Regions from separate parts of the Janthinobacterium breve genome, predicted to be linked through region 2. Evidence: predicted binding sites of a transcription regulator. Region 2 holds the regulator's gene; each other region holds the start of a gene.
The links. Region 2 encodes FNR, which switches genes on or off when oxygen is low (the NO sensors DNR and NnrR bind a similar motif). Its sites were predicted from a motif close to TTGATNNNNATCAA; they were not measured.
Positions count from the first base shown of each region.

Region 1: ACQ4W0_RS10750 (OmpW/AlkL family protein) is a predicted target of FNR. The motif match lies at 4,015-4,028, and genes of this name have one in related genera.
Region 3: ubiU (ubiquinone anaerobic biosynthesis protein UbiU) is a predicted target of FNR. The motif match lies at 4,966-4,979, and genes of this name have one in related genera.
Region 4: ACQ4W0_RS15020 (serine protein kinase) is a predicted target of FNR. The motif match lies at 2,909-2,922, and genes of this name have one in related genera.

Region 1 is NZ_JBNYXY010000005.1:109,739-117,560, forward strand. Features, by position in the region: gene ACQ4W0_RS10725 (hypothetical protein) at 1-128, shown strand, start outside; gene ACQ4W0_RS10730 (YbaN family protein) at 128-586, shown strand; gene ACQ4W0_RS10735 (methionine ABC transporter ATP-binding protein) at 911-1,720, shown strand; gene ACQ4W0_RS10740 (methionine ABC transporter permease) at 1,713-2,387, shown strand; gene ACQ4W0_RS10745 (MetQ/NlpA family ABC transporter substrate-binding protein) at 2,413-3,240, shown strand; gene ACQ4W0_RS10750 (OmpW/AlkL family protein) at 3,332-3,949, opposite strand; gene ACQ4W0_RS10755 (LysR family transcriptional regulator) at 4,096-4,992, opposite strand; gene fur (ferric iron uptake transcriptional regulator) at 5,251-5,688, shown strand; gene ACQ4W0_RS10765 (MerR family transcriptional regulator) at 5,763-6,128, shown strand; gene ACQ4W0_RS10770 (NAD(P)H-dependent oxidoreductase) at 6,155-6,778, shown strand; gene ACQ4W0_RS10775 (SpoIIE family protein phosphatase) at 6,959-7,822, shown strand, end outside.
Region 2 is NZ_JBNYXY010000011.1:229,789-237,610, reverse strand. Features, by position in the region: gene ccoP (cytochrome-c oxidase, cbb3-type subunit III) at 1-313, shown strand, start outside; gene ccoG (cytochrome c oxidase accessory protein CcoG) at 318-1,700, shown strand; gene ACQ4W0_RS23190 (FixH family protein) at 1,803-2,327, shown strand; gene fnr (fumarate/nitrate reduction transcriptional regulator Fnr) at 2,331-3,089, opposite strand; gene ACQ4W0_RS23180 (response regulator) at 3,329-6,403, shown strand; gene ACQ4W0_RS23175 (TOBE domain-containing protein) at 6,457-7,224, opposite strand; gene ACQ4W0_RS23170 (sulfate/molybdate ABC transporter ATP-binding protein) at 7,265-7,822, opposite strand, start outside.
Region 3 is NZ_JBNYXY010000006.1:231,032-238,853, reverse strand. Features, by position in the region: gene ACQ4W0_RS13580 (Pls/PosA family non-ribosomal peptide synthetase) at 1-1,554, opposite strand, end outside; gene ACQ4W0_RS13575 (anaerobic ribonucleoside-triphosphate reductase activating protein) at 1,703-2,410, opposite strand; gene nrdD (anaerobic ribonucleoside-triphosphate reductase) at 2,400-2,600, opposite strand; gene ACQ4W0_RS13565 (ribonucleoside triphosphate reductase) at 2,597-4,345, opposite strand; gene ACQ4W0_RS13560 (hypothetical protein) at 4,464-4,880, opposite strand; gene ubiU (ubiquinone anaerobic biosynthesis protein UbiU) at 5,043-6,080, shown strand; gene ubiV (ubiquinone anaerobic biosynthesis protein UbiV) at 6,090-6,986, shown strand; gene ubiT (ubiquinone anaerobic biosynthesis accessory factor UbiT) at 7,007-7,549, shown strand; gene ACQ4W0_RS13540 (heavy-metal-associated domain-containing protein) at 7,588-7,822, opposite strand, start outside.
Region 4 is NZ_JBNYXY010000007.1:126,811-134,632, forward strand. Features, by position in the region: gene ACQ4W0_RS15015 (DUF444 family protein) at 1-688, opposite strand, end outside; gene ACQ4W0_RS15020 (serine protein kinase) at 691-2,685, opposite strand; gene ACQ4W0_RS15025 (chymotrypsin family serine protease) at 2,979-4,160, shown strand; gene ACQ4W0_RS15030 (hypothetical protein) at 4,343-4,678, shown strand; gene ACQ4W0_RS15035 (catalase) at 4,757-6,193, opposite strand; gene ACQ4W0_RS15040 (tetratricopeptide repeat protein) at 6,557-7,249, opposite strand; gene ACQ4W0_RS15045 (bifunctional 2',3'-cyclic-nucleotide 2'-phosphodiesterase/3'-nucleotidase) at 7,306-7,822, opposite strand, start outside.

The sequences.
Region 1 (7,822 bases), on a different contig from region 2:
CCATAATGGAGCAGAACCCAGAGCAGAAAAACATGACGGCCACCCGCCACGCTATGAGCACAATGCACGCGCACCCCACCAATAACCAGCCCCGCGGCCAGGGCATGACAGCCGGCGCCTTCGCCTGATGCAGGAGCCGCACGCCCAGCCCCCGCTGCGCGAAGCGCACGGCGTGCGCCTGCGCCGCTGGGCCTGGACCGCCGCCGGCGCCTTGATGGTGCTGCTGGGGATCATCGGCGCCATGCTGCCTGTCATGCCGACGACGATTTTCCTGATCCTCGCCCTGGCCTGCTTCAGCCGCGCCTCGCCGCGCCTCGAGCACTGGCTGCTGCACCATCCCCGCTTCGGCCCGTCGCTGCGCCAGTGGCGCGAACACCGTGCCGTCTCGCGGCGCGGCAAGGCCATGGCTTGCCTGGGCATGGCCATCGGCTTTGTCGCCATGTGCCTGGGCCATCCGCCGTGGTGGGTCATCGCCATGGTGGGCATCATGGAAATCTCCGTCCTCATCTACCTGTTGCGGCGCCCCGAAGGCCCTGCCGCCAGCGGAGCAGAATCTGCCCCTGAAGAGGGCAATGGCAGGCAGTAAACGGCCATGCCCGCGTCGAAAAAACGCAAAGTCAGCCGAACTTCACATGAAAACACCGTGATGCCTGCGCAAGCCGCGTCGAACTTTTCACTGGGATGCGGCTCCATCGCGCCAGTCCACGCGATTAAATTCGGCAAGAACGCCAGTTCCCCACTTTTTCAACTTGAAAACAGACGCATAGACATTATTTGCATATTCAAAGCAAGATTCTGTCGTAGGAGTAATAACACGATCGGAGGTATACTACGCAACCGACGTAACAGGCCGGGCGATTTGGCCCCTGCAAGCAAGCCTGTCACGGTCCAATAAAAAAGGAAACACTGCATGACCACACCACACCGTACGCCGGTGATTCGCATCGACGGCGCGAACAAGACCTTCGCGCTGCCCAAGGGCGTGCAATTCCACGCGGTCAAATCGGTCACGCTGGAAGTCTATCCCGGTGATATTTTCGGCCTGATCGGCAAGAGCGGCGCCGGCAAATCCACCCTGCTGCGCCTGATTAACCTGCTCGAGCGTCCCGACAGCGGCACCATTACCGTGGCCGGGCGTGAACTAACCCGCCTGGGCAAGAGCGAATTGCGCGACGCGCGCCAGAACATCGGCATGATTTTCCAGCAATTCAATCTGCTGCAAAACGCCAGCGTCTTCGACAACGTCGCCTTCCCCTTGAAAATCCATGGCACGACCAAGGGCGAGCAGATCGCCGCCCGCGTCGAAGAATGCCTGGCGCTCGTGGGCCTGTCCGACAAGCTGCATAGCTATCCGGCGCAATTGTCCGGCGGGCAGAAACAGCGCGTGGCGATTGCCCGCGCGCTGGCCAGCCATCCCGACGTGCTGCTGTGCGACGAGCCGACGTCCGCGCTGGACGCGGAAACCACGCGCGCCCTGCTCGACACTTTGCGCGACATCAATGCGCGCCTGGGCGTGACCATCGTCATCGTCAGCCATGAGCTGTCGGTGCTGGGCGCCATCTGCAACCGCGTGGCCGTCGTGGAAAACGGCGCCATCGCCGAACAATTCGATTTGAGCGACACGGCCACCCCGCGCAAGACGGCGCTGGGACGCGAGCTGGCTTATTACGGCACCGAGGCGTTTGAAGCCACCGCATGGAAGGATGCAACACATGTTTGAAGAATCGATCAATAACGTCGTCAAGCTGCTGCCGGAGATCTGGGTGGCGCTGGGCCAGACCATGACCATGCTGGGCATCGGCCTGACGGCCGCCATCCTGATCGGCGGCCCGCTGGGCATTGTGCTGTTCCTCGTCTCGGAAGGCCAGTCGCTGGAAAACCGTCCGCTGTCGACGATTTTGGGCTGGCTGGTGAATACCGTGCGCAGCTTCCCCTTCATCATTTTGCTGGTCGCCCTGACGCCGTTTACGCGCATCATCGCGGGCACCTCGATTGGCCCGCTGGCGGCTGCCGTGCCGCTGTCGTTTGCCGCCATTCCCTACCTGGCGCGCCTGGTGGAACAGAACCTGCGCGAAGTGCCGCGCGGCGTGATTGAGGCGGCGCACGCCATGGGCGCGTCCGAAATGCAGATCATTTTCCGCGTGCTGCTGGTCGAAGCGCGCTCCGGCCTGGTGCTGGCGCTGACCGTGCTGTCGATCAGCTTCCTGTCGTATTCGGCCGTGGCCGGCGTGGTGGGCGGCGGCGGCATCGGCGACCTGGCCATCCGCTACGGCTACTACCGCTTCGAGACGGACATCATGGTCGTCACCGTGGCCATCCTGATCGTGCTGGTGCAAACCATCCAGTTCGCCGGCACGCGCATCGCCAAGCGCCTCGACAAACGTTAATTCATATTCAGAAACAAGGACTTACATGAACCACCTTCGCCGCACCCTGCTCCTGGCCGCCACCAGCCTGGCCTTCGCCACCGCTGCCCACGCCAAGGACCCGAAAGAACTCGTCATCGGCACCAGCTCCGGTCCGTATTCGGACCAGCTGAAGCTGGGCATCAAGCCCATCCTGGAAAAACAGGGCTACAAGGTCAAGATCGTCGAATTCAACGACTACGTGCAGCCGAACTACGCGCTGGCCGAGGGTTCGCTGGACGCCAACGTGTTCCAGCACATCGTCTACCTGACCAAGTTCGCCACCGATAACAAGCTGCCATTGAGCCCATTGATCACCGTGCCGACCATGCCCATCGGCCTGTACGGCGGCAAGCAAAAATCCTTGGCCGAAGTGAAGAACGGCGCCACCATCACCATGCCGAACGACCCGACCAACCAGGCGCGCGCGCTGGTCATGCTGGCCAAGATGGGCTGGATCAAACTGAAACCGAACGTCGACCCGCTGCGCGCTTCCGAGCGCGACGTGCTGGAAAACCCGAAGAAGCTGAAACTGGTGCCGCTGGAAGCGGCGCAACTGCCACGTTCGCTGGCGGACGCCGACTACGCCTTCGTCAACGGCAACTTCGCCCTGGCCGCCGGCATGAAGCTGACGTCGGCCCTGAGCGTGGAAAAGATCTCGGACAGCTACATCAACCTGGTGGCCATCCGCACGGCCGACAAGGCCAAGCCATGGGTCAAGGACCTGGAAGCGGCCTACCGCTCGCGCGCCTTCCTCGACGCGACGAACAAATACCTGGCCGGCTACGAAAAGACGGACTACCAGCTGGCGCTGGAAAAGACGCTGAAAAAATAAAGCGGCGCAGACAATGCAAAAAGGACGGCCAGGTGCAAACCCGGCCGTCCTTTTTTATTGTGCGCGCCACGCGGGCGCTGTCATGCCATGCTTAGAAGCGATAGCCGACGCCTACGCCGATCAGGACAGGATCAATCTTGACTTCGCTGGCCTTGGCGGCACCGACGAATACGTCGCTGCGGATCTGTACTTTCTTGATGTCGAAGTTCAGCGACCAGTTTTTGTCCAGCTTGTAGTCGACACCGGCTTGCAGCGAGAAGCCCCAGCTGTCATGCTCCAAGCGGCCAGCGCCATCCAGCAGTTTCACGCTCGAAATATTCGTATAGTTCACGCCTGCACCCACGTACGGGCTGAATTGTTTTTCAGGCATGAAGTGGTATTGCAGCGACAAGGTCGGCGGCAGATGCTTGAACGTGCCGATATTTTGGCCACCCAAGGTGACGTCATGCTTTTGCGGATAAGTCAGGATCAGCTCGGCGGCGATGTTCGGCGTGAAGAAATACGAAATATCGATTTCAGGAATTGTCTTGCTGCTGACATGTATCGTGTCCGATGCGCCAGCGCCCAAGACCGGCGTGGATTTGTTGGCCGGATCGATATGCACGGCGCGCGCACGGACCAGCCATGGGCTTTCCTGCGCCATTGCATTGCCGGCGAATGCGCCGATGGCGGCCAGGACGATTGCTGCTGCAGTTGCGGACTTCTTCATTCTAGTTCCCTCTTTTTGTCGTTAAGTAACGCTGCGAAGTCTATGAGTGCAGTGCAACAAAAACTTTGATCCACATCAAATAGTGCTAGATGGCATCACTAGAGGGATTTTTTTCTTTGCCCAAGTCAAGAAAATGCCGCGGCGCGTCAATGCACGCCGTCAAACAGGCTGGCGACCCAATCGGCAAACACGCGCACGCGCGGCGACAATTGCCGGTGATGGGGATACAGCACGGACACGGGCAAGGGGTCGGGACGCATGGCCGCCAACACTTCCACCAGCTCTCCAGCTGCCAGCGCCTGCTCCAGGTGGTAACGGGGCGCCTGGATCAAGCCCAGGCCCGCGCGGCAGCAGGCGTGATACGCATCAGCATTGTTGACGGATACGCTGCCCGGCAAGGCCACGCTGTGCCGCTGGCCGTCCACCTTGAAATCGAAGGGCCAGACCTTGCCCGTCTGGGCGGAAAAGAAATTGACGGCGCGGTGGCCCGCCAGTTCCGCCATCGTGCGCGGCGTGCCGTGCGCGGCCAGGTAGGCGGGACTGGCGCACGTCATTTGTTCCAGCAGCGCCACCCGGCGCGCCACCATGGACGAGTCGCTCAATTCGCCCACGCGCAGCACGCAATCGACGCCTTCGCGCACCAGGTCGACGAGGCGGTCGCCCATGCCGATTTCCAGTTCGATCAAGGGATAGCGGGCGCAGAACTGGTCCAGCACGGGCATGACGAAATGCATGGCCAGGGTCGCGTGCAGGTCGACGCGCAGCTTGCCGGCCGGCTGCTGCGCCTCCGAGGAAAACACGGCTTCCGTTTCTTCCAGGTCCGCCAGCAGGCGCACGCAGCGCTGGTAATACGCTTCGCCATCGGGCGTGGGCGTGACTTGCCGCGTGGTCCGCTGCAGCAGGCGCACGCGCAGCCGCGCTTCGAGCTGCTTGATCGCATGCGTGACGGTCGCCTTCGGATAGCCAAGGTCATGCGCCGCCTGCGTGAAACTGCGCAACTCGACGATGCGCGTAAACAGACGCATCGCATCAAATCGATCCATGGCTCCTCCATTGTTCATTGTTATTACGTGCTGCACAGTGTAGCGATTTGAGCGCCATTTTTCCATCCTCAACGACAACCTAGCACAAGTTACCCGCCACGCAATGGCCACTTGCGCCGATGTCACTGGTTTCCCAACTGGCTACACCGCATAATATTTCCAGTTCGCACATGAGAATGGTAATGATTATCATTTGCGATATAATGCAGATTCACGCTTAAGCGCTCGCTCAGGCGATCATAAAAAGGAATGGGAGACATGGATATATTGAGGGAACTGCGTGAATCGGGCTTGAAAGTGACCATCCCCCGCTTGCGGATTCTGCAGCTGTTTCAAGAAGGCACGATCAAGCACCTGAGTGCGGACGATGTCTACAAACTCTTGCTGGCTGAAAAAATCGACGTGGGCCTGGCCACCATCTACCGCGTGCTGATGCAGTTTGCCGAAGCGGGCATCCTGTTTCGCCGGCATTTCGAATCGGGCCATGCCGTCTTCGAGCTCAATGAAGGCCAGCACCACGATCACCTGGTTTGCACGGGTTGCGGCAAGGTCGATGAATTCGTCGATGAAGGCATCGAACTGCGCCAGAATGAAATCGCCACCGAGCGGGGCTTCGTGCTGCACGAGCACGCGCTGTCGCTGTATGGCACCTGCGCCGAGTGCACGGCGAAGAAAATTCCGCCGCGCCGCGCCTGAAGCAGCGCCGTGGCGGCCCGCAAGACAGCGCCTTGCGCTACACTGCGCTCGCCCATGCTCAACAAAGGACAGCCATGTACATCGGAGAAATCGCCCGCCTGGCGGGCACCTCGCCCAAGGCCTTGCGCCACTATGAAACGCTGGGCTTGCTGGGCGACGTGCGCCGCTCGGGCGCCTACCGCGTCTACACGCAGCAAGACCTGGCGCAAGTCAGACTGATACGCCAGGCGCAGGCCCTGGGCTTCCGCCTGGCCGAACTGCTGCCCATCCTGGCCGGCGACGACACCGACTGGGCCGCCCTGTCCCGGCATATCGCCGCCAAGCGCGCGCAAGTGCAGCAGGATATCGCCCGCCTGCGCCAGCTCGACGCGCAATTGGCCGACATCGACACGGAAATCCGCGACTGCCTGGCGCACCAGCGCCTTCAAACGGCCGCTTGACTCTGCCACTAGGGACAGGCTTTAGCATGCAAGCTGTTCTTTACTGGAAAGCCTGCATCATGACCAAGACGACACCCAAGCGCATTTTAATCATTCTGGGCCACCCGTCCAGCGACAGTTTCTGCGCCGCCCTGGCCGAGGCCTACGCCGCCACTGCCCGCAGCGCAGGCCACAGCGTGCGCGAACTGCGCCTGGGCCAGCTGGACTTCGACCCCATCCTGCACGAAGGCTACCGCCAGGTACAGCCGCTGGAAGCGGACTTGCTGGCGGCGCAGGAAGCCATCAGCTGGGCCGAACACCTGGTGTTCGCCTACCCCATCTGGTGGGGCGGCGCGCCGGCCCTGCTGAAAGGCTTTGTCGACCGCGTCTTCCTTCCTGGCTACGCCTTCAAGTACCGTCCGGGCAAGGCCTTCCCCGCGCAGCTGCTGAAAGGCCGCACGGCGCAGCTGCTGGTGACGATGGACACGCCGCCCTGGTATTTCCGCTGGGTCTACCGCATGCCCGGCATCCACCAGCTGCGCAGGACGACCCTGGAATTTTGCGGCGTCAAGCCCGTCAAGGTGGCCAGCTTCGGCCCCATCCTCGATTCCACCGAGCCGCAGCGCGCGCGCTGGCTGGAACAGGCGCAGGCACTGGCCCGGCGCCTGTAGGCCCGGCACTGGCTTGCCATGCAGCCATCTTGCATACGGTTTTGACAAGCTGGTAATCAAGCCGTCACATTCCAGGGCTACCATGATGATATTGCCTGTTTGTCAGTCGCCTTGCCGTCGCGACAACAAGGGTCCGATCGTCATGTAAAGGTAGCCGCTGTGGAGTTCAACGCTTCTCGTTTGCATCTTCCCCGTTATCGCACCTCCGTGGCGTTTGATCTGTGCATACCCACGGAATCGGTGCAGGCCGACGCCAGCAATTTCGCCGTGCTGGAACTGTTCACGGAACGGCGCGACATGATGAGCCTGCCCGTCACCGAGCAGCAGAAGCCGATCGGCTTGATCAGCCGCAACATCTTCATGTCGCAGATGTCCAAGCCCTTCTACCACGAGGTGTACGGCAAGAAGAGCTGCATCGCCTTCATGGACAAGGAACCGCTGATCGTCGACGGCGCCATGAGCATCGAGGACCTCACCTTCCGCGCCGTGGAAGCGGGCGAAAAGGCGCTGGCCGACGGCTTCATCATCACCGAGGATGGCGCGCTGGCCGGCGTGGGCTTCGGCTTGCAGCTGATGAACGTGGTGGCCACCATGCAGGCGGAAAAGAACCGGCAAATCATGCACAGCATCGATTACGCCAGCGTGATCCAGCGCGCCCTGCTGCGCACATCAAGCGCGGAATTGCGCGCCACCCTGCCCGACGCCCACCTGGAATGGCAGCCGCGCGACGTCGTCGGCGGCGATTTTTACTTCTTCGAACGCCACGATGGGGGCTGGTTCGCCGCCATCGCCGACTGCACGGGCCACGGCGTGCCGGGCGCCTTCATGACCCTGATCGCCTCGTCGGCCCTGAGCCAGGCCTTGCGCGAACTGGGGCCGCGCGATCCTGCCGCCCTGATCGGCGCCGTCAGCCGCGCCATCAAGACCTTGCTGGGACAGGATGCCGGCAGCGGCGAGGCCACCGGCCACGCCGGCTCGAACGACGGCATGGATTGCGCCTTTCTGTGCTACGACGAGGCCAGCGCCAGCCTGCGTTTCGCGGGG
Region 2 (7,822 bases):
CGTGGCCCATTATGTGCTGAGCCTGTCCGGTTCCACCTCGGACCCCGTCAAGTCGGTGCTGGGCAAGGCCAAGTTCGGCGCCTGCATGGCCTGTCATGGCGCCGATGCGAAGGGCAACCCGATGCTGGGTTCGCCGAACCTGACGGACAAGATCTGGCTGTACGGCGGCAGTGCTGATACCATCATGGAAACCATCCGCAAGGGACGCAACAACACCATGCCGGCTTTCAGCGATTTCCTCGGCGAGTCCAAGGTACATGTGTTGTCGGCCTATGTCTGGAGCCTGTCAAATCCCCAGACGCCCGTGAAATGACGTAATGGAACCTCAAGTCATCAAGATGTATGCGGCCCGCGAGCAAATCTACCCTCGCGAGGCCAAAGGACGCTACGCTACCTGGCGATGGGTATGCGTATGGCTTACCCAGCTGGCGTTCTACGGCTTGCCGTGGTTGACCTGGAATGGCAGGCAAGCCCTGCTGTTCGATTTGACCACGCGCAAGTTCTACATTTTCGGCGTCGTGCTTTGGCCCCAGGATTTCATCTATCTGGCGGCCCTGCTGATCATCTGTGCGTATTTGTTGTTCCTCGTCACGGCCATCGCCGGGCGGGTGTGGTGCGGGTTCTCTTGCCCGCAAACGGTATACACGGAAATCTTCCTGTGGGTCGAACGCCGCATCGAGGGCACGCGCAGCGCGCGCATGGCCCTCGACAAGCAGGGCCCCTCCGTGCGCAAGGCCTTCAAGAAGACGGCCAAGCACCTGGTGTGGGGCGCCATCGCCCTGTGGACGGGCTTTACCTTTGTCGGCTACTTCACGCCGATCAAGGACCTGGCGCAGGCGGTGACCACCCTCAATTTCGGTCCCTGGGAATGGTTCTGGGTCTTGTTCTACAGCCTGGCAACCTACGGCAACGCGGGCTGGCTGCGCGAGCAGGTGTGCAAATACATGTGCCCCTACGCGCGCTTCCAGAGCGCCATGTTCGACCAGGACACCCTGATCATCACCTACGATACCAAGCGCGGCGAACCGCGTGGCGCCATCAGTAAGAAGGCCGGCAACAACGACAAGCTGGGCGACTGCATCGACTGCACCCTGTGCGTGCAGGTGTGTCCGACCGGCATCGATATCCGCAACGGCCTTCAGTATGAATGCATCGGCTGCGCCGCCTGCGTCGATGCCTGCAACAGCGTGATGGACAAGGTCGAGCGGCCACGGGGACTGGTACGCTACAGTACCGACCATGCGATGGAAAACAACTTCAGTTCGAAGCAGATACGCCAGCGCGCCATGCGTCCGCGCGTGCTGATCTACACCTCCATCCTGGCCCTGATCATCATCGCCGTGTGTACTTCGCTGGCCCTGCGCACGCCCCTGAAAATGGACGTCATCCGCGACCGCGGTTCGATGGGACGCGAAGTGGAAGACGGCATGATCGAGAACGTTTACCGTCTGCAGATCATGAACACTTCGGAGCAAACCCAGCACTTCAAGATCAGCGCTTCCGGCTTGCCGGGTCTGACCTTGCTGACGCGCGAAGAGGTGACCTTGCAGCCAACGGAAACGCTGGGCTGGCCTATCCGCCTGCGCGTGCCGCACGGCGTCGGCGAGAAGGGCTCGAACAAGATTGCCATCGAATTGCACTCGCTGGACGACCCATCGCTGCATGTGCGTGAAAGCGCGGTATTCATCGTGCCGCGCTAACAAGGAAAGGCGGACGGGGACCGGGTGCCCTCGCCGCCGCCACGAAGTTGTAGGAAGGCCAGTCCCCGGATGGGGATTGGCCAATTAATCAGGAGAAATACCATGTCCGACAGTCTCAAGCTGCAAGCCCCCGTTGCACCGTGGTACAAGCATCGCTGGCCTTGGCTGCTGATGATCGGTCCCGGCCTGTCCGTGGTCGTCGGCAGCTGCATGGCGTATATCGCGTTTACGCAGCCCGATGCGCTGGTGGTGGGTGATTATTACAAGCAGGGCAAGGCGATCAACCAGGACTTGCGGCGCGATACGATCGCCAGCGACCTGGCGATGGATACCAGCCTGTCCTATGATGTGGCGTCAGCGCGCCTCAGCGGTTCCGTGCACAGCTTCGGCAAGGCTTACCAGGGTCCGCTGCAGCTGCACCTGGCGCATGCGACCTTGCCGGAAAAGGATATCAAGCTGCTGGTGCAGCCCGATGCGGCCGGCAACTTCTCGGTAGCGCTGCCGATGCTCGAGCGCAGCCGCTGGCAAGTGCTGGTGGAAAACGACAAACGCGAGTGGCGCCTGTCCGGCATCTGGACCTGGCCCCTGCAGCGCAGCATCGCGCTGCACGCCGATGAAGAGCTGTAAGACTTACTTGCAGACGTCCGTGCCGGCCGTAATGGCTTTCAACTTGGCCGGCTGCAAGATCTCGATCTCGCGGTTGGAGACGCGCAGCCAGCCTTCTTTCTTGAATTTCGACAATAAACGGCTGACGCTCTCGATGGTCAGCCCCAGGTAATTGCCGATTTCCTCGCGCGACATGCGCAGCTGAAATTTGCTGGCCGAATAGCCGCGCGCTTCATAGCGCGAGGCCAGGTTGACGATAAAGGCGGCAAAACGCTGCGTCGCCTGCATATTGCCCAGCAACAGCATCACGCTTTGCTCGCGCGTGATTTCCTGGCTCATCATGCGGTGGAAATGGCGCAGCAGGGTCGGCATATTGCCCAGCAATTGTTCCAGGCTGGAAAACGGAATTTCACACACTTCGCTGTCTTCCAGCGCCACCGCATTACAGTGGTGGCGATCGGCGCTGATGGCGTCCATGCCCAGCAGTTCGCCGGCCATCTGGAAACCCGTCACCTGCTCTTCGCCGCCCGGATTGATCTGGTACGTCTTGAAGTGCCCCAGGCGGATCGCGTACAGATTCTGGAACGAGTCGCCGATACGGAACAACGAAGCGCCGCGCACGATCTTGCGGCGGCGGCCGATGATCTGGTCCAGCCTGTCCATGTCGCCCACATCGAGGCCCATCGGCAGGCACAATTGATGCATGCTGCAGGTCGAGCATCGCGCACGCAACGCTTCCACGTTCACTGTGGGCAAGGTGGGAGTGAGTAGCGCTTCAGTCATGTCGTTACCTTTTAGAAAATGCAATAACGAGTTTACTGCATACACGGTTGCCGTGTGCCAATTTCACCGCAATTGCGCTGAATAAACGACGTTCTGACTTTAATTATCTGGCAACATCGTCAAAAGCCCATGCGGGGAGGGCAATTTGCGCGGCGCCGCTTGCCAAGTTGATGTATTGATAGGAAAATTCCTGACAGCATTATCTGCCGCCTGTGCCGCACGGTACTGAAAAGGAAATCATGAAGCCTCTCGGCATTAAAGCAAAAGTCGCGCTGGCCACCAGCCTGACCTCGATCGCCATGATCGCGCTGGTCACCATGATCCAGTTGCAGCACATGCGCGCCGACTTCACCAGAGTACTGCTGAGCCAGCAATCGTCCCTGATCACCCGCACCGCTGCCGAGCTCGACGACAAGCTGGGCATGCTGCTGCAGATCGTCACGCTGACGGCCAGGCAGCAGCCGCCGGAATTGATCGCCCAGCCCGCCCAATTGCGCGAATACTATGCGCGCCGCTCGATGCTGGTGCTGTTCGACGACGTGCTGGTGCTCGACGCGCAAGGCGCCGTCGTGGCCGACATGCCCCTCGTCACGGGACGCGCCGGCATCAACGTTGCCGAACGCGAATATTTCCAGACCGTCTTGCGCACGCGTCAACCCATGATCACCGAACCGATACTGGGCAAATCGAGCGGCATGCCCATCGTGCAGATGGTGGCGCCCGTGCTTGGCGCCAACGGCCAGGTGGTGGGCGTGGTGATCGGCGTGCTGCGCCTGTACAAGGATAACCTGCTGGGCCGCCTGCGCACGGAAAAGATCGGCAAGAGCGGCTATTACTTCATCATCACGCGCGACGCCGCGCCGCGCTACGTGCTGCACCCCGATACCAGCCGGCTGCTGCAGCCGCGCAAGCCGAACGCCAACCTGACGACCACACAGTTACTGAAGGAAGATGGTGAAGGCAGCATGGTCAGCACCAACAGCCGCGGCGTCACGGCCGTCAACAGCTTCAAGCGCCTGAAGTCCGTGAACTGGCTGCTGGCCGCCTCGCTGCCCGTCGAGGATGCCTTCGAACCGTTCGATGGTGTGCTGTACCGGCTGGTACTGTGGAGCATTCTCGCTTCGCTGCTGGCCGCTACCGTGCTGGGCTGGGTCACCGTGCGCCTGCTGTCGCCGCTGGTGCGCCTGCGCGACACCCTGCTCGCCCTGCGCACCAGCGGCAGCCGTTTCACCCCCGTACCGGTGCAGCAGCGCGACGAGATCGGCGAACTGACGGAAGCGTTCAACGGCCTGATGAGCGAACGCGACCGCCTGCAGCAGGAACTCGAATCGCGCGCGGCGGAGCTGGAACAGGAGCGCGACCGGGCCGAGGCGGCCAACCGCGCGAAGAGCGATTTCGTGGCCAACATGAGCCATGAAATCCGCACGCCCCTCAATGCCGTGCTGGGCATGGTGTATCTGCTGGGCAATACCAGGCTCGATACGGAACAGCGCAAGTATCTGACCATGGTGCGCGTGGCGGGCCAGTCGCTGCTGGGCATCCTCAACGACGTGCTCGACTATTCGAAGATCGAGGCGCGCCGCATGGAATTGTCGCCCGTCGAATTCGACCTCGATGAAGTGATGAATACCCTGGCCACGACGATGACCATGAATGCGGGCGAAAAGGAGCTGGAACTGGCCATCGCCGTCGAGCCCGACGTGCCGCGGCGCCTGGTGGGCGACGCCCAGCGCCTGCAGCAAGTCCTCGTCAACCTGGCCGGCAATGCCATCAAGTTCACCGAGAGCGGCGAAGTGGTAGTGGCCGTCAGCCTGGCCGAGAGCGGGCACGGGCGCGCCTGGCTGCGCTTCGAAGTGCGCGACACGGGCATCGGCATGACGGAATTGCAGCAACAGCAACTGTTTTCCGCATTTTCACAGGGCGACCAGAGCATCACGCGGCGCTTCGGCGGCACGGGCCTGGGCCTGGCCATCAGCAAGCAGCTGATCCACATGATGGGCGGCGACATCGCCGTCGCCAGCAGCGAAGGCAAGGGCAGCCGCTTCTGGTTCAGCGTGCCGTTCGACATGCTGGCGCAGCCGGCCGAAACGCGGCGCATGCCGGCCCTGGGCCAGTTGCGCCTGCTGGTGGCCGACGATAACCGCACCACGCGCGAACTGATCGTCAAGCTGATCGAGGCGTGGGGCTGGCTGGCCGATGAAGTGGACTCCGGCTTTGCCGCCATCGAACTGTACCGCGAACGCCTGGCGCAGCAGCAGCCCTACGACGTGGTGCTGGCCGACTGGCACATGCCCGTCATGGATGGCCTGGCCACGGCCAAGGCCATCCGCCAGGCGGCCACCGGCCAGCGCCAGCCCATCGTGGTGATGGTCAACGCCTTCGCCCGCAACCACCTGGAAGAAATCTCCAGCGCCGCCGAGGCCGATGTCGTGCTGATGAAGCCGATCACGGGATCGAGCCTGTTCGATGCCCTGCACCAGGCGCTGATCACCAAGAACGACCGCGGCGAGCAGCGCATGCTGCGCCAGCCGCTGGGCACGGAGCTGGCCGGCGTGCATTTCCTGCTGGTGGAAGACAATCATTTGAACCAGGCCGTGGCGCGCGGCATCCTCGAGCACATGGGCGCCACCCTGGACGTGGTGGGCGACGGCTGGCAGGCCGTGGAACGGCTGCGCACGGAAGCGCTGCGCTACGACATCGTGCTGATGGACATGCAGATGCCCGTCATGGACGGTTTCAGCGCCACCCATATCATCCGCACGGAACTGCGTCTGAGCCTGCCCGTGATCGCCATGACGGCCGGCGTGCTGGCGTCCGAGCGCGAGCGCTGCATGACGGCCGGCATCAGCGATTTCATCGCCAAGCCCGTGGTGGTGGAAGAGATGATGGAAGTCATCCTGCGCCACCTGCCCAAGCGCCCCCAAGTGCAGACGACCGAGCCGGCGCCTGTTGCCGATGAGGAAGTGTTTTCCATGGCGCCGCTGATGCGCGTGATGGGACGCGATGCGAAGGGGCGCGGCGTGCTGCGGCGCATGGTGGAAGACGCCCTGAACAAGGGCATGACGCCCGTGCGCGACGCCGAAACAGCGTTGCAAACGGGCCGCCACAGCGACGTGGCGCGCATCCTGCACGGCGTGCGCGGTTCCGTGGGTACCCTGGGCACCAAGCGCCTGATCCGCGCCGCGTTTGCCACCGAGGAAGCCATCGACGCGGGCCGCCTGGACGAGGTGCCGGCGCTGCTGGCGCACACGGCGCAGGAACTCGGGCAGGCGCTGGCGGCGGCGGCCGATTGGTTGTCGAGGCTGAAGGATTAGGCCTGCAACGTAAAGCTGGGGTCTGACCCCTGAACTTAGTCCTTGCTTCGGGTTTAAGCCGGCACGCCCAGGATCACGCTGGACGCTTTGAAAATTGCCGTCACATTGCTGCCGATCTCGATACCCAGGTCGGTGCTGCTCTGGTTCGTGATGATGGCGGCAATCGTGCCGCCGCGCGGCAAGTCCAGCACCACTTCCGTGTTGACGGCGCCCGTCTGCACGCGCGTCACAAGCCCGGCCAATTGGTTGCGCGCGGAAAAGCGCGCCCCTTCGCTGTCCGCCACGAGGATGATGGACGAGGCCTTGATCAGCGCGAACGCTTCCGCGCCCGGCACCAGGCCCAGGCTTTCGCTGCTGTCGCGCGTGACGATGGCCACGATGTGCTGGCCGCCTGGCAATGCCAGCGTGACTTCGTCGTTGACGGCGCCCTGTTTCAGTTCGGTCACCTTGCCCAGGAATTGATTGCGTGCCGTGGTTTTCATGGCCATTCTCCGTATGAGTAAAAGATCGTCGGCGATGCCTTCCGCCTGGCTGCCCAGCTGGCGCAGGTAGCGGGCATGCTCACGCTCGATGATACGGAAATTGTCGACCAGCTGGCGCCCCCGTGGGGTCAACCGCGTGCCGCCGCCGCCCTTGCCACCCGTCAAGCGCTCGACCAGCGGCTCGCCAGCCAGGTTGTTCATGGCGTCGATGGCGTCCCAGGCCGCCTTGTAGCTCATCTTGACGAGTTTGGCCGCCTGCGTGATGGAGCCGCACTCGGCAATGGCGCCCAGCAATTCCACGCGGCCGACGCCGCCCAGGTGCTCGCCGCCCACCGTCATCCATACCGAGCCTTGCAGGCCGATTTCCGCTGCCGCTGATTTATCCAATGCGTTCACCTGATGCCCTATTTTCTTCCATGCTGTCAATTTGTCCGTCACGCAAGTACAACACATGTTCACCCAGGATGCGCGCATCTTCCGGATCATGTGTGATCAGGATCATGGGCACGTCCAGGCGCTGCTGCCACTGGCTCAGCTCCAGACGCATTTTGACACGCAGCGCCGGATCGAGGGCGGCAAACGGCTCGTCGAGCAGCAGCGCGTTTGGTTCGGCCACGAGCGCCCTCGCCAGCGCCACCCTTTGGCGCTGGCCACCGGACAACTCGTCAGGGAACTGATGCGCCAGTTCCTGCAAATGAAACGCGTCTAGCCAATGCTCGACTTTCTGCAATTTTTCGCGCGCGCGCGGATTGAACCAGCCGCGGCTCAGGCCAAAGCCCACGTTCTGGCGCACCGTCAGGTGCGGGAACAGCGCGTAATCCTGGAACAGGTAGGCCACGTTGCGCTGCTGCGGCGGCAAGTTGATGTCGGCGGCGGAATCGAACAGGGTACGGCCATTCAGGCGGATATGGCCGGCGTCCGGTGTAAACAGTCCGGC
Region 3 (7,822 bases), on a different contig from region 2:
CAGGCGCGGCATCAGCGGCAGCAGCTCGAAGCGGCCAGGCACCATATACGGCGGCAAATGCAGGTTCAGGGACGCGCGCAGGGTTTTTGCGGCCAGGGCGTCGTCGCTCGCATCGTCGCTGCCGACGATGTAGGCCACCAGCTGGTCGATGCCATCATCCTTGCGCAACAATACGGCCACCGTGCCCACGCCCGCCTGCTGCGCCAGCACGGCTTCGATTTCGCCCAGTTCCACGCGGAAGCCGCGTATTTTCACTTGATCGTCGGCGCGGCCCAGGCACAGCACCTGACCGTCGGCATCGATGCGGGCCAGGTCGCCCGTGCGGTACAGCCGTGCGTCATCCTCGCTTGTCGCCCATGGATTGGGCAGGAATTTTTCCACCGTCAGGTCGGGCCGGCCCAGGTAGCCTTCCGCCAGGCCGGGGCCGATGATGCACAGCTCACCCGTTTCGCCGCGTGGCAGCAGAACCAGGGGACGGTTTTCTCCCGGCTCGGCCACCTGCAGCACCAGCAAGCCATAGTTGGGCAGCGGCGTGCCGATGGTGACGGATTCACCGGGCCGCAGGCGCGCCAGGCTGCACGACACGGTCGCTTCGGTTGGGCCATAGGTGTTGAACATGGCGCGGCCCGGGCGCGACCAGCGCTCGACCAGGGATTCCGGGCACATCTCGCCGCCCAGGTTGATCAGGCGCAGGCTCGGTACTTCCTCGGCGAACAGGGCCAGCAAGGTCGGCACTGCGTGGAGAACGGTGACCTTGTTCACGGCCAGCGCGCGCGGCAAGGCTTCCGGGTCGCCCGAGATATCCTTGGGGCCCAGCCACAGGGTGGCGCCCACCAGGTAGGCGATCCAGATTTCCTCGAACGACATGTCGAAGGCGACGGAAAAACCCTGGTAGACGGTGTCGGATTGCGCGACTTCCAGCACGGCGTTTTCGCTGCGCAGGAAGTGGCAGATGCTGCGCTGATTGATCAATATGCCCTTGGGCTTGCCCGTGGAACCCGACGTGTAGATCACATAGGCTGGGTGTCCGGGCAGGACGGCGCCGCGCGCGGGCAGGTGTTCGCCCGGCGCGGCGGGGGCCAGCAGACTTTCCGCCGTCCACACGGGGCGCTTGATACCGGCATCAAACAGGCGCGGCGCGAACTGTGCGCAGCTGACGACCCCAGCGCCATTGGCGTCATCGAGGCACACTTGCAGGCGTTCCACGGGCGTGTCTTCATCGACGGGCAGCCAGGCGGCGCCCGCCTTGGCGATAGCCGCCTGCATCAGCAGCAGCGGGGCGCCGCGCGGCAGCCACAGGCCCACGATGTCGCCAGGCTTGACGCCGGCCGCCACCAGGCGCGATGCGGCCAGGCCCGCCTGAGCATCGAGTTCGGCGTAGCTGATGCGGCGCTCGCCGTCGATCAGGGCGATCTGTGCGGGGCAGCGGCGGGCCGTCGCTTCGAGCAGGTCGGCCAGCACTTCCTCGCGCAGCAGATCCGGTCGCGGCGGGCCGTACAGGATGTCGGCGTGGGTGGAAGGGATGCCTGGGCTGACTGCGGTGAAATCGTTCATGGATGACGCTTATCTGTAATGCTGTGTGAGGAATCTGACGGGCTGCGCATGGTGCGCAGCACAGTTGATACATTACAGCACGCAAGACATTTCAGCGTTGTAGAACGGGTAATTTTGCGGGGCTTTGCGAAATTATGTGGTTGCAGGCTCAACTGCCGTGATTATGGAATGTAAAACGGGGAAACATGGCGCCGATTTGCGCCACAGTGCTCGCCGCCGGATAGCCGTGCAGGGGGCGGCCGGCCAGCGCCGCATCCAGGCAGCCTTCGGCCCGGAACTGCTGCAGCACATAGTTGTCGACGCCCTTTGCGGCCAGGGTGGTGGCCAGGGCCAGCAACTGCTCGTCCGGCAGCAGGTCCGGGTGGGTGGTGGTGCGGCATTCGTAGGCGACGCCGCTGGCGAGGATGGCGTCCAGGCAGGCGCGCGCCGGGTCGCCGCTGCCGGCCACGCGGGTCACATGACGATAGTCGGCAAACGGCGCCTTGATGTCGAAGCCCACCCAATCGACCAGGGGCAGCACTTCCTGGAGGCGCTGCGGATAGATGCAGGCCGTGTGCAGGCCGATGCCGAAACCCAGCGCCTTGACATCGAGCATGGCGCGTTCCAGGGCCGGGTCCATGCAGGCTTCGCCGCCGCTGAAGACGACGGCGTCGACCAGGCCCACGCGGCGGCGCAGCCAGGTCAATACGTCGCGCCAGGGCATGGCGCCATCCGGCGTGCGCACCTGCAAGTGCGGATTGTGGCAATAGCCGCAACGCCAGGGGCAGCCCTGCACGAACACCACGGCCGCCAGCTTGCCCGGATAGTCGGTGGCGGAAAAGGGCGTCAGGCCGCCCACTTTCAGTTCAGCTGCCATGGCAGGCGGGCTGGCCAACCCGGGCGCTCGCTTCCGTAAAATACTGGCGCTCGTGGAATTCGCCCTGCTTGCCGATGTTGAACGAGGCGACGGGGCGGTGATAGCCCATCACGCGGGTCCAGATTTCGCAGCGCTGGCGTTCGGTGTCGAGCAGGGTGATGGCGGGAGTGAAGTCGGGACGTGCATTCATGGTGTTTCCTCAAGTGATGGAACAGGGTTGGCCTGCTTGCGGGCGATCAGTTCCGCGTCGCAGGTGGGGCAGAATTCGTGTTTTCCGGCCAGGTAGCCATGGCGCGGACAGATGGAAAACGTGGGCGTGACGGTGATGTAGGGCAGCGAGAAGCGGCTCAGCGCGCGTTTCACCAGTTCGCGGCAGGCGTTGGCGTCCGACAGCGCTTCCGTCATGTACAGGTGCAGCACCGTGCCGCCTGTGTACTTGCGCTGCAGCGCGTCCTGCAATTCCAGCGCCTCGAACGGGTCGTCCGTGTGGCCCACGGGCAGCTGCGACGAGTTCGTGTAATACGGGTTGTCCGGCGTACCCGCCTGCAGGATGGCCGGATAGCGCTTGCGGTCTTCGCGGGCGAAGCGGTAGGTGGTGCCCTCGGCCGGTGTCGCTTCCAGGTTGTACATATGGCCCGTCTCTTCCTGGAAGGCCACCATGCGGGCGCGCACGTGGTCGAGCAGGCGTATCGCCAGCGCATGGCCCTCGGCGGACGTGATGTCGTAGGCGTCGCCGCTGAAATTGCGGATCATCTCGTTGATGCCGTTCACGCCCAGCGTGGAAAAGTGATTGCGCAGGGTGCCCAGGTAGCGCTTCGTGTAGGGGAACAGGCCTTGCTGCATCAGTTCCTCGATGGTGCGGCGCTTGATTTCCAGGCTGATTTTGCCCAGTTCCAGCAGGTGGTCCAGGTCGGCTAGCAGCGCTGCTTCGTCGCCGCGCCACAGGTGGCCCAGGCGCGCGCAGTTGATGGTGACCACGCCCAGGGAACCTGTCTGTTCGGCGGAACCGAACAGGCCATTGCCCCGTTTCAGCAGTTCGCGCAAGTCCAGTTGCAATCGGCAGCACATGGAGCGGATCATGTTCGGCTTGAGTTCCGAATTGATGAAATTCTGGAAGTAGGGCAGGCCGTAGCGGGCCGTCATCTCGAACAGGCGTTCCGCATTCTCGCTATGCCAGTCGAAATCTTCGGTGATGTTATAGGTGGGGATGGGGAAGGTGAAGACGCGGCCCTTGGCGTCGCCCGCCATCATGATCTCGATATACGCACGGTTGATCATGTCCATCTCCGCCTGCAGCTCGCCATAGCTGAAGTCCATCTCCTGGCCGGCGATGACGGGAATCTGCTCGCGCAGGTCGTCCGGGCAGACCCAGTCGAAAGTGAGGTTGGTAAACGGCGTCTGCGTGCCCCAGCGCGATGGCACGTTGAGGTTGAAGATCAGCTCCTGCATGTACTGGCGCACGTCTTCGTAGCGCAGGCTGTCCTTGCGGATGTAGGGCGCCATGTAGGTGTCGAAGGAGCTGAACGCCTGCGCGCCGGCCCATTCGTTTTGCAGGGTGCCCAGAAAATTGACGATCTGGCCGATGGCGCTCGACATGTGTTTCGGCGGACCCGACTCGATCTTGCCCGGCACGCCATTCAAGCCTTCATGCAGCAAAGTGCGCAGCGACCAGCCGGCGCAATAGCCGGCCAGCATGTCGAGGTCGTGGATGTGCAGCGCCGCTTCGCGGTGCGCCGCGCCCACTTCCGGCGGATACACCTGGTCCAGCCAGTAATTGGCGATGACCTTGCCCGACACATTGAGGATCAGGCCACCCAGGGAATACCCCTGGTTAGCGTTGGCGTTCACGCGCCAGTCGCGCCGTTCCAGGTATTCATTGATGGACGCGGCGACATCGACCTGGCCGCGTGTGGGGGAAACTGCATTCGTCGTCATGAAACCTCCAATAAACACAACATGCGGTGTTTTTATGAAGGTTATCTACTAAATGTAGTGTAGTCAAAGGTGGCGTGCAAGCGATTCGCGTATCCTTGATCCAGGTGAAAAAACCACCTCAGCCGGTTTTGTTCCAGCGCGTTTCGCGCAGGATCAGCCAGCTCGCGCAAAAGAACGCGGCGCCGCAGGCGGCGATGCTGGCGACGGAAGCGGGCAGGACCTGGGCCCAGATTTCCAGCGGCGAATAGGTGCTCCAGCTGGCCACGCGCGCATCGAAGGTGGCGTAGTTCGCCAGCAGCCAGTAGATGGCCAGCAGGCCCGTGCAGATGGCGGCCTGACGCAGCAGCGGCAGTTGGCGGCGCGCGAACACGGCCAGCAGGAACAGCAGCAGCACGCCCGGATAGGCGCCCAGCACTTCCGGCGACAGCACCGAGAGGGTCCCTGCGTCATAGCCATCGTTCGGGCCGGCCCACTGCACTTGCAGCGCGGTGAGGAACAGTGTCAGAAGAAAAATCAGCAGCGGTTTGCGGGTCATGGTGGACAATCGAAGAGGGAGAAAAGTGGGGCATTTTACAGCCAGGTCAAGCAAGTTGAAGGTGCGCCCGCCATGCATGCATTCCTTCACCTGCGTCAACGACTGGGCAGCATGGGAGGGGCTATAGTCTGCACCCTGAGCCGATACAGGACTGTGAATATCATGATGCTTGAATCAACTACCGCCACCCGCGTGGCCGGACCGCTGGAACTGGTCTGCCCCGCCGGCAGCCTGCCTGCCTTGAAAGCGGCCGTCGACAATGGCGCCGATACCGTTTACCTGGGCTTTCGCGACGCCACCAATGCGCGCAATTTCGCCGGCCTCAATTTTGACGAGAAGGCCATCGCCGAGGGTGTGCGCTATGCCCACCAGTACGGGCGCAAGGTGCTGCTGGCGCTGAACACCTATCCGCAGCCGCACAACTGGGCCGTGTGGCGTAGCGCCATCGACCGCGCCGCCGCGGCGGGCATCGACGCCATGATCGTTGCCGATCCGGGCCTGATGGCCTACGCGGCCCAGCACCAGCCACAGCTGCGCCTGCACCTGTCCGTGCAGGGCTCGGCCACGAATTATGAAGCCATCAACTTCTATCACGAGCATTTCGGCATCGCCCGCGCCGTGCTGCCGCGCGTGCTGTCGATGACGCAGGTGGAACAACTGATCAGCAAGACGGAGGTGGAGATCGAAGTGTTCGGTTTCGGCAGCCTGTGCGTGATGGTCGAAGGGCGCTGCGCCTTGTCTTCGTATGCGACGGGCGAGGCGCCGAACACCCACGGCGTGTGCTCGCCGGCCAAGGCCGTGCGCTGGCTGGAAACGCCGAACGGTCTGGAGTCGCGCCTGAACGGCGTGCTGATCGACCGCTACGCGCCCGGTGAAAACGCCAGCTATCCCACCCTGTGCAAGGGCCGTTTCGAAGTCAATGACGAAGAGTATTACGCGATCGAGGAGCCGGCCAGCTTGAATACCCTGGCGCTGCTGCCGCAACTGATCGCCATGGGCGTGCGCGCCGTGAAAATCGAAGGACGCCAGCGCAGTCCCGCCTACGTGGCCCAGGTCACGCGCGTGTGGCGCGAAGCGATCGACGCCTGCCGCGAAGGCAATCCGCGCTACGCCGTCAAGCCGGGCTGGATGGCGGCCATGGACAAGCTGGCCGAGGGCCAGCAGCACACATTGGGTGCCTACCACAGATCTTGGAAATAGAGGATGAACATGCTGAAGCTTTCACTGGGCCCCTTGCTGTACTACTGGCCGCGCGCCACCGTCTTCGAGTTTTACCAGCAGATCGCCGGCAGCGCCGTCGATATCGTGTATCTGGGCGAAACCGTCTGCTCGCGCCGGCATGAGCTGCGCCTGGCCGACTGGCTCGATATCGCCGACATGCTGACCGCTGCAGGCAAGGAAGTGGTGCTGTCGACGCAGGCGCTGATCGAGGCGGGCGCCGAACTGGCGAGCCTGCGCCGCATCACGGGCAATGGCCGCTATACGGTCGAGGCCAACGACATGGGCGCCGTGCACTGCATGGAAACGGGCGCGTCCTTTGTCGCCGGCCCCCATTTGAACCTGTTCAATGGCCCCAGCCTGCAACTGCTGGCGCGCCTGGGGGCGCGGCGCTGGGTGATGCCGCTGGAAATGGGGCAGGCGGCGCTGGCCGAGATGCAGCGCCAGAAACCGGAAGGGCTGGAGACGGAAGTGTTTGCCTATGGCCGCATGCCGCTGGCGTTTTCCGCGCGCTGCTTCACGGCGCGCAACCGCAACCTGCCGAAGGACGACTGCGGCTACAGCTGCCTTGAAGAGCCGGACGGCCTGCTGCTGCGCACGCGCGATGAAGTGCCGTTCCTCGTACTGAATGGCACACAGACGCAGTCGGCGCTGGTCTACAACCTGGTGCGCGAACTCGACGCCATGCGCGACATGGGCGTGGCGGTGGCGCGCATCAGCCCGCAGGCCATGCATACGGAACAAGTCATCGCCATCTTCGACCGCGCCCGCCGCGGTCAGGTCAGCGGCGTGGGCGCCCAGGCCCAGCTGGCGGCCTGCCAGCCGGCCGGCGCCTGCGACGGCTACTGGCACGGCCAGCCCGGCATGGAACAGCACGCCGCTCATTGAACGCATCGAAAGGAAGCACCATGCAAGATCAATTGGAAAGATTGCCCATCCCGGCCAAGCCCGCCATGAGCAAGCCCGCCATGAGCAAGCCCGCCATGTCGTACCGGCTGCCCGAACCGCTGGCCGACTTGCTGTCCAAGCTGCCGCCGTATCCCGCCTCCTGGCTGTTCGTGCAAGGCTTGAACCGCCTGTTGGCGCCGCAATTGCCCGACGATGTGCGGCGCAGCCTGGAGGGGCGCAGCCTGCGCCTGCGCTTGCTCGATGCGGGCATCGCCTTCGATTTCGAGTGGCAGGGCACGGTGTTCGTGGCCGAGCGCTATGTGGACGTGCCGGACCTGTGCATCGCCGCCAGCGTGCATGACCTGATGCTGATGGCGCGGCGCCAGGAAGATCCGGACACGCTGTTCTTCAGCCGTCGTTTGAGCCTGGAAGGCGATACGGAGCTGGGCCTGCTGTTCAAGAATACGCTCGACGCCATCGAGCTGCCGCCGTTCGACTTGCAGGCGCTGGGACCGCGCCGCGTGCTGGCGCATCTGCGCGACCGGGGCGCGCGGGAAGGCTGAGCGGAGCAGGGGGAACGGAGAAGGGCTGGAGCAGGCGTTCAGTGGCGGCAGTGACCGCAGGCGCCGCTGCAGGACGGCAGTTGTTCCTCATCGGAGGTCTCGCCCATGAAGCCTGCGTCGTTGACGGCCGCCAGCAGGCGCTCCTGCGTGGCCAGCCGTTCGTCAAATTGCACCGTGGCGCCGTGGCGCGCCAGCGAGACGCAGACGGTGGCCACGCCCGTGACGGCTTCGAGCGCGCCCGTGAGCCTGTCGGCGCAGCCTTCGTGATCCATT
Region 4 (7,822 bases), on a different contig from region 2:
CTAACTTGCGCTCGGCTTGCGCCATGCTGGCCGACACGTCCAGCACGAAAAACACGACGGCATTCGTGCTGGGCCGGGGCTGTGGCAGCACCTTGCGGTAACGCAAGTCATCATTGGTGAAGGGCACGGGCTGCGCCTGCACCGCGCGCCGCTTGATCGCTTCCTTGACGGTGCGCCGCCGGTCCAGGCGCGAACGGGCGCCATGCCGGTCCAGGCCGCTGCGTACCAGCCGCACGTCGTCGATCGCGCCCGAATGACGCGGCTTCAGGTGCGGCAACTCGAAGGCGTCCCATATCCAGTCGAGTATGTCGTCGATGGGAAACTCTAGCAGCAGGCGCACCGCCCCCTCGCCATCGCCTGGCGCGCCGTCCTCGCCCGTAGCGGCGGGGCGCGCCGCGCGCAGGAGATCGCCGGGCTGGCCGGTACCCTGGCCTGCACCCACGCTGTTGCGCGCGGGCGCCAGGCGAAAACGCGCATGTTCTAGCAGGCGCATGGGCACGTGCACCGTGCGCTGCTGGGCGCCGCCGATCAGGTCAGGCGTGGCGATCAGCTCGGGCAAGTGCGCCTGCACGGCTTCGCGCACTTTCTGGTTGTGGCGCAGCCAGTCGCGCGCGCCGCGCGAGAACAGCGCGTACCAGGGCTGGGCCAGGGCAGGCGCGGCGGAAGCTGGCGAGATCGTGGCGGACATGGTTATTCCTGCGCCAGCAAGGTAGTGACATAGTTGAGCGCTTCGCGCGCGCTATGAGCGTCATAGCCATATTCGTCGACCAGGCGCTGCTCGACGGCGGAAATCCTGGCCCGCACGTCGTCGTCGGGGCGCTTGGCCGAGCCGACCAGGCGCAGCACGTCGCGCCGCTGTTCGAACAGATATTGCTGGATCGCATCGTGCAATTGCGCATGGCTGCCCAGGCCGAAGGCCTCGCCCCGTTTGAAGGCGCTCATGGCCTTGCGCACCACTTCTTGCCGGAAAGACTGCTTGCCGGAGTCGCTGATATGGATCTTTTCTTCCACGGCGCGCAGGAAGCGCTCGTCGGGACGGCGTTCTTCGCTGGTGATGGGATCGCGGATCTGGCGGTTGTCGAGCATGGCTTCGACTTCATCGAGATATTTGCTCAGCAAGTCCTGTGCTTCTTGCTCGAACGACACGAACAAGGCCTTGTGTACGTCGGCCTTGACCCAGCGGTTATAGAAATCCTTGCGCGTGAGCACCAGGTAATCGACCCACTGACGCTTGCGCCGCGGTTCGATGCGCGCATCGTTTTCGATGCCATCCTTCAGGGCCAGCAGCACGTCCATGGTGGAGAGGCTGTTGCGCTGGGCGGAAATGATGGCGTGCGACAAGGCATTGATGACGAAACGGGGCGACACGCCCGACAAGCCCTCGTCGGGCGACTTGTCGCGCTCGCGCAGGCGGCGGATGTCGGCATGCTGCAAGTCGCCGACGTCTTCGTCTGCATACACGCGCAGCTTCTTGACCAGCTCGGCTTCCTTGTCCTCGCCCTCGGGCAAGCGGCTGAGGATGGCGAACACGGCCGCCGCATGCAGCACGTGCGGATCGAGATGCACGTCGCGAAAGGCGGGCGCGGCCGCCATGATCAGCTTGCGGTAGATACGCGCTTCTTCGCGGTAATTGAGCGTATACGGCACTTGCACGATGACCATGCGATCGAGCAGCGCCTCGTTTTCGCTTTCTTGCAGGAATTTGCGAAATTCGGCCAGATTCGTGTGCGCGAGAATGGTTTCATCGAGGTAAATCAGGGGGAAACGTGACACCTTGACATTTTTTTCCTGCGTCAGAGTCAGCAGCAGGTACAGGAATTCGCGCTTGACCTTGAGGATCTCGATCATTTCCAGCATGCCGCGGCTGGCCGCATACACGGCGCCAGACCACGACCAGGCGCGCGGATCGCCTTCATCGCCGTACTGCGCCACTTTCGACAGGTCGACGGAACCCACCAGATCGGCCAGGTCGGCCGTGGTGGGATCGTGCGGCGCATACGTGCCGATGCCGCAGCGTCCCGCCTCGGACAGGTGGATGCGCTCGACGGGCATGCGCAGGAAGTCGCCCGCGTACTGTTCTTCCAGGCGGGCGCGGCAATGAGGGCACAGTTCGCCATGCAGCTCGGCATCATAGCTGGCGCGAAAGTCGGCGCGCATGCTGTGCGGCACCAGGTGCAGCGGCGATTCGTGCACGGGGCAGCCGGCGATGCCGTACAGCGCGCCGTCGCTGCTGTGGCTGTATTCCTCCAGCCCCCGCTTGAGCAGGATCACCAGGGTCGACTTGCCGCCCGATGGCGGGCCCAGCAACAGCAACATGCGCCGGCCTACTTCAGAGCCTGCGGCGGCCGCCTTGAAGTAGGCGGCGACCCGGTCGATCGCCTCGTCGATGCCGAACAGCTCATCGTCAAATAGGCGGCAACGGAAGCGCCCACTGTCATCGGTCTGGCCGTTCCAGCGCATCATGTCCCACAGGTACTGATGAGCGCTGCGCGTCAGCAGGGCCGCGCGGCCGGGCAGGATCTGCTCGATGAAGTCGGTAAAACTGCCGCGCCAGGGGCTGATGCGGTGTTTTTCGGCCCAGGCCGCCATGCCGTGCACGAAACCTGCATGCTGGCCTGCGCCACCGGCATCTGCGGCGCTGTGGCCTGCTTGCTCGTCCGCAGGCGCGTCGTCGTAGCGTGTCATACCAGGGCTCGTCATTGTTTCCCCATCCATGCCGTTGCTGGCGTTGCTGTTGTTGCTAACCTTGCTGCCGTGGAGCAGGCCCGGTTCCAGCCTGTTGGCCCAGTATACGGCGGCACCTCTGCCCGCACGCCTGATCTCGCTCAACCTTGACGAGGGAACTATTTTCGCGCTCCTTGGCCCTCCTTGGTCCCGTTGGCGCAGGGCGGCCACGCGTCGGCGCAGTTCAATCCAGATCAATACCGGCCGGCGCGGCCCGTCCACACTGGTGGTTCGCAGCGACCCACGAGGAGAACATGATGATAGGCAACGAGAATGGTTTCAGCGCCCCGCCGGGCAGCGGCAGCAGGGGACAAAGCGCGGACGATGAAGAGGCCGTCGGCCAATTTTCCGTCCCTGGCGAAGACGACAAGACGATCGAGAGCGCATCCGTCTCGGACGTGCCCGACGCCCTGAGCGGCGTCAGCATGGAATTACTGGAAATCAAGCGCAGCATCGAAGACGGCATGCGCCAGTCCATTTCCCAGACGGGCGGCGTGCGCGCCGCCGACGCCTTCAGCGACGGCGGCAATATCCAGGGCGTGTCCATCGGCCTGGGCGAGGGCGCCAGCGACAGTTCGTCCGGCGAGCCGGGCTTGCCAGCCCTGACCCTGTACGTGGCCGAACCCACTTCCGTCGACCGCGCCAAGGCCGCCATCGTGGGTGCCATGGGCGTGCGCGCCGTGGCCAGCGACAGGGTGCCTGTCAACATCGTCGTAACGGGCGTGATCGACGCGCAGCCCCACCGTTTCCGCTTGCGTCCGGCGCCGGGCGGCGTCTCGGTCGGACATTTCCGCATCACGGCCGGCACCATCGCTTGCCTGGCCGTGGGACGCAGCGCACCGCGCAACAGCCGCTTGATGATACTGAGCAACAATCACGTGCTGGCCAATTCCAACGGCGGCGCGTTCAACGACTGCATCGTGCAGCCGGGCCCCATCGACGGTGGCCGCTGCCCGCAAGACCAGGTGGCCGTGCTCGAGCGTTTCGTGCCCATCAATTTCAGCGGCGGCGTCAATTTTGTCGATTGCGCCACTGGCTGGGCCTGGCCAGACCGCGTGCGTCCCGAACTGGTCTACCTGAGCGGCGGCATGCCTGCCTATTTTCGCATCAGCAACGCGCTGGTAGCGCCCGCGCTGGGCATGCTGGTCGGCAAATCCGGACGCACGACGCAATTGACGCAGGGCCGCATCACGGGGCTGGGCGCCACCATCAACGTCAACTACGGCGGCGGCAGGATCGCGCTGTTCCAGGACCAGATCGCCATTACGGGCGTCAGCGGGGCATTCAGCGCGGGCGGCGACTCCGGCTCGTCCATCTGGACCTGGAACCAGCAGCGCAATCCCGTCGGCCTGCTGTTTGCCGGCGGCGGCAATATCACCTTTGCCAACCAGATGCGGCGCGTGGTGGTGGCGCTCGACATCAACTTGTATACCTGAGTGCTGGCACAGCCAACGGCCGCAAAAACGGCGCGGCGGCGTGATGCCACCTTGCACTGCGCCGCCTTTTGCACGATGATGATATGGTCAGGTGTGACTGTCATGCATGGCTTGGCGGACAAGAGGCGCTGCCGTGCCTCCTTGTTCCACGCGTGCCATGGGCAGCATCAGGAGGATATGTCATGTCAAACAGTAAATTCGTACCAGCGCCATACGCCGGCTTCGAGGATGCGGCCATGCCGTATTTGCCGGACGAGGCCGGTGGCCACGCCGTGGCGGGCCTCGCGCATGTCGCACCGCCGCCCGGCCGGCTGGAAGCGGCAAAGCGGCGCAATGAGCGGGCCCTGATGGCGATCGATGGGGTCGAAGGCGTCAGCCTGGGGCAGACCGCCATCGGCGGGGAAGCCCTCGTCGTGTATCTGCGCGATTCGTCCGTCAAGCGGCGCGTGCCGTCGCAGGTCGACGGCTATCCGGTGGAAACGAGCATCACGGGCCAGATCGATATCCAGCGCTGGTAGGCACGCGGGCCTGGCGGCCAGTCCGCTTGCCGCAAAGTGCTGCGGCGGAAGGCTTGTTGCCAGGCCTTTCAGTCTGCTTTACTTGCTCAGACGGCTGATCGCTTCGGCCACGCCTGCGCCATAGGCAGGGTCGCACAGGGTGCAGTTGCCGATGTGGCGTTGCTTGACTTGCTCCGAGGCGCCCGAGATGGCGCGCGCCGTGTTGTCGAACAAGACTTGCTGCTGTGCCTGTGTCATCAGGCGGAACAGGGCCCGCGGCTGCGAATAGTAATCCTCATCGACGCGGTGGTTCCAGTGGTCGGCCGCACCTTCGATGCTCAACGGCGGTTCACGGAAATCGGGCTGCTCGGCCCATTCCTGCTCGCTGTTCGGTTCATAGCCCAGGGTCCCGCCCTGGTTGCCGTCGACGCGCATCTGGCCGTCGCGGTGGTAGCTGTGGAACGGGCATTTCGGCGCGTTGACGGGAATATGGCTGTGGTTGACACCGAGGCGGTAGCGCTGCGCGTCACCATACGAAAACAAGCGGCCTTGCAGCATCTTGTCCGGCGAAAAACTGATGCCGGGCACCACATTGGCCGGATTGAAGGCCGCTTGCTCCACTTCCGCGAAGTGGTTGTCCGCATTGCGGTTCAGTTCCAGCACGCCCACTTCGATCAGCGGATAGTCGCCGTGCGGCCACACCTTCGACAGGTCGAAGGGGTTGAGGTGATACGTGCCTGCCTCTTTTTCCGGCATGATCTGCACGTACAGGGTCCAGCGGGGGAAATCCTTGTTTTCGATGCTTTCGTACAGGTCGCGGTGCGAACTCTCGCGGTCCTTGCCCACCAGCGCCTCGGCTTCGGCATCCGTCAGGTTTTGTATCCCTTGCTGGGTTTTAAACGTGAACTTGACCCAGAAACGCTCGTTTTGTGCATTCAGGAAGCTGAAGGTATGGCTGCCGAAACCGTGCATGTGGCGGAAACTGCGCGGCAAGCCCCGGTCGCTCATCACCACCGTCACCTGGTGCAGCGCTTCGGGCAGCGAGGTCCAGAAATCCCAGTTGCTGTTGGCGCTGCGCAAGCCCGTGCGCGGGTCGCGCTTGATGGCGTGATTTAAATCGGGGAATTTCAGCGGGTCGCGCATGAAAAATACAGGCGTATTGTTGCCGACCAAATCCCAGTTGCCTTCTTCCGTATAGAATTTCAGGGCAAAGCCGCGGATATCGCGTTCCGCATCCGCTGCGCCCCGTTCGCCAGCCACCGTGGAAAAGCGCGCAAACATGGGCGTTTGCTTGCCCACGGCGCCAAAAATCTTCGCCCGCGTGTAGCGCGTGATGTCGTGTGTGACGGTAAACGTGCCGTGTGCGCCGGAACCCTTGGCATGCATGCGGCGCTCGGGGATGACTTCGCGGTCGAAGTGGGCCAGCTTTTCCAGGAACCACACATCTTGCAGCAGGGCAGGGCCACGGGGGCCGGCCGTCTGGATATTCTGGTTGTCGACAACAGGCGCGCCAAAGGCGGTGGTCAGCTTTTTCATTGGACTCTTTCTTTATAGGGAGGTCGACGGACGAGCCAAGGCCTACCCAAACACTGGCTGGGTTGAGCGTATGCGACATGCTCACCGAGGCTGGTCCAGAGTAACAAATTTCTAAAAAGCAAATACAGTGTGCCATTCGGGGCCAGCAACAACCCCGCCGCCGCCACGGAAGCAGCTAGGCCATCATAGCCCCTCGGCAATGTCTAGTCCAACACGATTGACCCGGCACAAGGCGCAGCGGTATTTTCCGGCCTGCTAGCGATATGTGGCCCAGTCGGCCTGCAGCCATAGTTGTCCGCGCCAGGCAAACGTATGCCGCCAGCATGCAGTCCGTTCAGCAATATGGCTTGGCCTTGATCTGGCTTAAAACTTGTTCCAGTTATTGTGCCGGTGTTCCGTCGCTTCCTTCATCAGGTGGCCCGCGCGCAGGGCGTCGTCCGCCTGCACCGTCATGGCCAACTCCTGGAGGGCGGGCGGGTATTCGTGGTGGGCCGCTTCTTCCAGCAATGCATGGGACTTGACCAGGTCGCGCGGCACGCCGCGGCCTTCGCGATAGGCGTTGTACAGCAGGAACATGGCGTGCGGATTGCCCAGTTCGCTCGATTTTTCCAGCCAGCGCGCGGCGATCACGGGATCTTTCGGCACGCCTTCGCCGTTCGCCGCCAGCAAGCCCAGCATCAATGCCGCCTTCGCATGGCCTTGCTGCGCTGCCTGGCGGTACCACAGCCAGGCTTGCGCCGGCGTGGCCGCGCGCCGCATCTGGCCCAATTCGAATGCCGCTTCCGTGTCGCCGGCGCGGGCCGCCTGTTCGAACAGACTCAGCGCCTCGGCGCGGCGTTCCGGACGGGACTGGTAAATCAGCGCCAGTTCGCGCTCGGCGACGGGCATGTCCTTGCCGGCCCAGCTGCGCACACGGCGCTCGGCCAGGTGGTCGCCCGCCTGGCGCGCCTGCATGGCGACGGCTTCGATTTCCGCCGGCGTGGGCGGTAGCGACGACTGGCAGGCGGCCAGGACACCAGCGAGCACGACGGCGGGGAGGGAGAGTGCGTGTTTCATCGGGATCAGCTTTCATCAAAACGGGCCGGAACCACCGCAGTCCCGGCCCATGGACCTTACTTGCTCAGGTCGATGCGGTATTTGGCGAAACCGCTCGCGTCGAGCCCGCCTTCGGCCGCCACGTTGGCAATGCCGCTGCCTTGCGCCAGCGCCAGATGGCCCGGCGCCGAGCGCAGGATCACGGGACCGGCCGTGGCCGTCCTGACAAAGCTCCAGCTGCGCGCGCTGCCATTGTTGGCCAGGGTCACCTTGCCGCCCTTGGTACTGAGCGATGCCAGGTAGTTGCTGACCACGGCCTGGTTCGCATCGGGCGACTTGATGATGGTCTTGCTGCCATCGATGCCAGGCACGGCGCCGCCGCCGCCGGCGCGGTAGTCGTTGGTAGCAACGATGAAATCATCGCCATCGGCGACAGGTGCGCCCTTGTACGTGAGATTGACGATGCGGCTACCCGGCTTTTTCGTCACGTCGATCTGGTACGTCAGCGCATTGTTTTCCGCGTAGAACACGTCATAGTTGTAGATCGTGCCATACGATGGCACCAGGTCTTGCTCGGCAGTACTGGCTGGGTCG